One region of the Streptomyces sp. NPDC058464 genome, then DNA from elsewhere that is predicted to be linked to it. Evidence: predicted binding sites of a transcription regulator. Region 1 holds the regulator's gene; the other holds the start of a gene.
What was found. The regulator HrcA, encoded in region 1, represses chaperone genes, less so after heat shock. The targets are predictions, from matches to a motif close to TTNGCACTCNGNNNNNCNGAGTGCNAA.
Positions count from the first base shown of each region.

Region 1 (2,396 bases):
GGGAGACCGTTGCGGACCGCGTCCAGGCGGAGCGCCTCGTGGTCGTAGGCGAAGACGGCCTCGGTGCCCACCGCCGCGTACAGGTTCGCGCCCGCGAAGGCGGCCGCGCCGAAGACGTGGTCGAAATGCGGATGGGTGAGCGCGAGATGGGTCACACGGCGGTCGGCGAGCGCCTGCGCCTCCATGCGCAACCGTGCGCCCTCCGCCAGGCTCGAGCCGGCGTCCACCATCAGGGCCGTGCCCGCGCCGAGAACCAGACCGGCCGTGCAGTCCCAGCCCGGCAGCCGGCACCGGCCGACGCCTTCGGCCACCCGCTCCCAGCCCAGCTCTTCCCAAGTCACCGTCATGCCGCGACGCTAGCCGTAGAACGCCATGGGTCCTGACCGACCTTGCCCAGTCAGTACCCCACGGCCGTACACTGGGCCGGGGATGCTGGCACTCGCGTTCGCAGAGTGCCAGACGAAAGACCCGAAGGACCCGAAAGGCCGCGGGACGACTTTCTGGAGGTGTGGCGCCGGATGCTGAGTGAACGCAGGCTTCAGGTATTGCGCGCCATCGTCCAGGACTATGTCGGCACCGAGGAGCCGGTGGGTTCGAAGGCGCTGACCGAACGGCACAACCTCGGGGTCTCCCCGGCGACCGTGCGCAACGACATGGCCGCCCTGGAGGACGAGGGGTACATCGCCCAGCCGCACACCAGCGCGGGGCGGATCCCCACCGACAAGGGCTACCGGCTGTTCGTCGACAAGCTGGCCGGCGTCAAACCGATGAGCGCGCCCGAGCGGCGGGCCATCCAGAACTTCCTCGACGGCGCCGTCGATCTCGACGACGTCGTGGCGCGGACCGTACGGCTGCTGGCGCAGCTGACGCGGCAGGTCGCGGTCGTGCAGTACCCGTCGCTGACGCGGTCCACCGTGCGGCACGTGGAACTGCTCTCGCTGGCTCCGGCCCGGCTGATGCTGGTGCTGATCACCGACACCGGGCGGGTCGAGCAGCGGATGGTCGACTGCCCTGCGCCCTTCGGGGAAACGTCTCTGGCGGATCTGCGGGCGCGGCTGAACAGCCGGGTCGCGGGGCGCCGGTTCTCGGACGTGCCCCGGCTGGTGGAGGACCTGCCGGAAGCCTTCGAGGCCGAGGACCGCGGCGCGGTCTCGGCGGTGCTCTCCACCCTGCTGGAGACGCTCGTCGAGGAGAACGAGGAGCGGCTGGTGATCGGCGGCACCGCCAATCTCACCCGCTTCGGACATGACTTTCCCCTCATGATCCGGCCCGTCCTGGAGGCACTGGAGGAGCACGTCGTGCTGCTCAAGCTCCTTGGCGAGGCCGGGGATTCGGGCATGACCGTACGCATCGGTCACGAGAACGCCTACGAGGGACTCAACTCCACGTCCGTGGTGTCGGTCGGCTACGGTTCGGGCGGCGAGGCAGTCGCCAAACTCGGCGTGGTCGGACCGACCCGCATGGATTACCCGGGAACGATGGGAGCGGTACGAGCGGTGGCACGTTACGTCGGACAGATCCTGGCGGAGTCGTAAGTGGCCACGGACTACTACGCCGTTCTCGGCGTGCGCCGCGACGCGTCGCAGGAAGAGATCAAGAAGGCCTTCCGTCGGCTCGCGCGCGAGCTGCACCCGGACGTCAACCCGGATCCGAAGACCCAGGAGCGGTTCAAGGAGATCAACGCCGCTTACGAGGTGCTGTCGGATCCGCAGAAGAAGCAGGTCTACGACCTCGGCGGCGATCCGCTCTCGCAGAGCGGGGGCGCGGGCGCCGGGGGCTTCGGGGCCGGTGGCTTCGGGAACTTCTCCGACATCATGGACGCCTTCTTCGGTACGGCGTCCCAGCGGGGGCCGAGGTCGCGTACGCGGCGCGGCCAGGACGCGATGATCCGGATCGAGGTCGAGCTCGACGAGGCGGCCTTCGGCACGACCAAGGACATCCAGGTCGACACGGCGATCGTCTGCAACACCTGCAACGGTGAGGGCGCGGCGCCGGGCACCTCCGCCCAGACGTGTGACATGTGCCGGGGCCGGGGTGAGGTCTCGCAGGTGACGCGGTCCTTCCTGGGCCAGGTCATGACCTCGCGGCCCTGCCCGCAGTGCCAGGGGTTCGGGACGGTCGTGCCGACGCCGTGCCCCGAGTGCGCGGGTGACGGGCGGGTGCGGTCGCGGCGGACGCTGACCGTGAAGATCCCGGCCGGTGTCGACAACGGCACGCGGATCCAGCTCGCCGGTGAGGGTGAGGTCGGGCCGGGTGGCGGTCCGGCCGGTGACCTGTACGTCGAGATCCACGAGCTGCCGCACTCGACGTTCCAGCGGCGCGGGGACGATCTGCACTGCACGGTGACGATTCCGATGACGGCGGCGTCGCTCGGTACGAAGGTGCCGCTGGAGACG
Region 1 is NZ_JBHXMA010000027.1:98,330-100,725, forward strand. It holds gene ACFWPQ_RS31820 (MBL fold metallo-hydrolase) at 1-347, opposite strand, end outside; gene hrcA (heat-inducible transcriptional repressor HrcA) at 519-1,535, shown strand; gene dnaJ (molecular chaperone DnaJ) at 1,536-2,396, shown strand, end outside.

Region 2 (2,396 bases), on a different contig from region 1:
TGCTGCCTATTACCGGCACTGTGGATCCATGTTAACTTGAATATTCACGTCAATGGATCCTCGCGCGGAGCAGGGGGCACAACATGAGCGCACTACTGACACCCGGCGTGGAGGTGCGGCGCGGTGACGCGCGGCTCGCGAGCCGGCTGTCCTGGCTCGACTCGAAGCACTCGTTCTCCCTCGGCACCCACCGGCCGGACCCGGCCAACACGCACCACGGGGTGCTGCTGGTCCACAACGAGGACCTGGTGCAGCCGGGCACGGGCTTCGACACCCACCCGCACCGGGACATGGAGATCGTCACCTGGGTGCTCAAGGGCTCGCTGGTCCACCAGGACTCCGGCGGCCACTCCGGCGTGATCTACCCGGGCCTGGCCCAGCGGATGAGCGCCGGCACCGGCATCCTGCACTCGGAGAAGAACGACACCTACCGGGCCGCCGGCGGGCCCCCGGTCGACCCCGTGCACTTCGTCCAGATGTGGGTCGTGCCCGACGAGGCCGGCGTCACCCCTGGCTACGAACAGCTGGAGATCGACGCCGAGCTGCTGTCCGGCGGGCTGGTCACGGTGGCGTCCGGCATGGACCGGCACAGGGACGCGAGCGCCATCCGGATCCGGAACCGGCACGCCGCGCTGTACGCGGCACGGCTGCGCCCCGGCGGGCAGGCAACCCTGCCCGAGGCGCCGTACCTGCACCTGTTCGTCGCCCGTGGCGCGGTGGACCTGGAGGGCGTCGGGGCGCTCGGCGAGGGTGACGCCGCGCGCTTCACGGCCACCGGCGGGCACCGGGTGACGGCCTCGGGACCCGCCGAGATCCTGGTGTGGGAGATGCGCGCCGCCGTCGATCTGTGACCCCCGAGGGGGCCGATTCCGGCGGCGCGCCGCCCGCAATTGGCACTCCGCTTGACCGAGTGCTAATCGCGGTCATAGTCTCGGCTCTGGCACTCGGCAGACGAGAGTGCCAACAACGCGACGGGCAGGTCCGGCACCCGCGACGACGGATCGACCTGGTCGCCACCTCAGACAGTTAACCCCGTGAGATCTCCGAAGGGGGAGGTCGGATCGTGACGACCGCCAGCTCCAAGGTTGCCATCAAGCCGCTTGAGGACCGCATCGTGGTCCAGCCGCTCGACGCCGAGCAGACCACGGCCTCCGGCCTGGTCATCCCGGACACCGCGAAGGAGAAGCCCCAGGAGGGCGCCGTCCTCGCCGTGGGCCCGGGCCGTTTCGAGAACGGCGAGCGCCTGCCGCTCGACGTCAAGGTCGGCGACGTCGTTCTGTACAGCAAGTACGGCGGCACCGAGGTGAAGTACAACGGCGACGAGTACCTCGTCCTCTCGGCTCGCGACGTGCTCGCGATCATCGAGAAGTAATTCACCCGAAGCACATTCTGCTTTGAGCTGCGCCCCTGGCCCCCGCGACCTTATGAAGCCGGGCGTCGGGGGCGCGGTTCGTTTCACCCACGTTTTCCGAGAGGGCTGAACCGCTCCCATGGCGAAGATCCTGAAGTTCGACGAGGACGCCCGTCGCGCCCTCGAGCGCGGCGTCAACAAGCTTGCCGACACGGTCAAGGTGACGATCGGCCCCAAGGGCCGCAACGTCGTCATCGACAAGAAGTTCGGCGCCCCCACCATCACCAACGACGGTGTCACGATCGCCCGCGAGGTCGAGCTCGACGACCCGTACGAGAACCTCGGCGCCCAGCTGGTGAAGGAGGTGGCGACCAAGACCAACGACATCGCGGGTGACGGTACGACCACCGCCACCGTGCTGGCCCAGGCGCTCGTCCGCGAGGGTCTGAAGAACGTCGCCGCGGGCGCCTCCCCGGCCGCCCTGAAGAAGGGCATCGACGCCGCCGTCGCCGCAGTCTCCGACGAGCTGCTCTCCTCCGCCCGGCCGATCGACGACAAGGCCGACATCGCCGCCGTCGCCGCGCTGTCCGCCCAGGACACGCAGGTCGGCGAGCTCATCGCCGAGGCGATGGACAAGGTCGGCAAGGACGGTGTCATCACCGTCGAGGAGTCCAACACCTTCGGTCTGGAGCTGGACTTCACCGAGGGCATGGCCTTCGACAAGGGCTACCTGTCGCCGTACTTCGTGACGGACCAGGAGCGCATGGAGGCCGTCCTGGAGGACCCCTACATCCTCATCAACCAGGGCAAGGTCTCCTCCATCGCCGACCTGCTCCCGCTGCTGGAGAAGGTCATCCAGGCGGGTGCCTCCCGGCCGCTGCTGATCATCGCCGAGGACGTCGAGGGCGAGGCCCTCTCCACCCTCGTCGTCAACAAGATCCGCGGCACCTTCAACGCGGTCGCGGTCAAGGCTCCCGGCTTCGGCGACCGCCGCAAGGCGATGCTGGAGGACCTGGCGACCCTCACCGGCGGCACGGTCGTCTCC
Region 2 is NZ_JBHXMA010000002.1:48,768-51,163, forward strand. It holds gene ACFWPQ_RS03215 (pirin family protein) at 84-851, shown strand; gene groES (co-chaperone GroES) at 1,064-1,372, shown strand; gene groL (chaperonin GroEL) at 1,491-2,396, shown strand, end outside.
Region 2: the regulator HrcA is predicted to act here: its motif matches at 891-917, upstream of groES (co-chaperone GroES).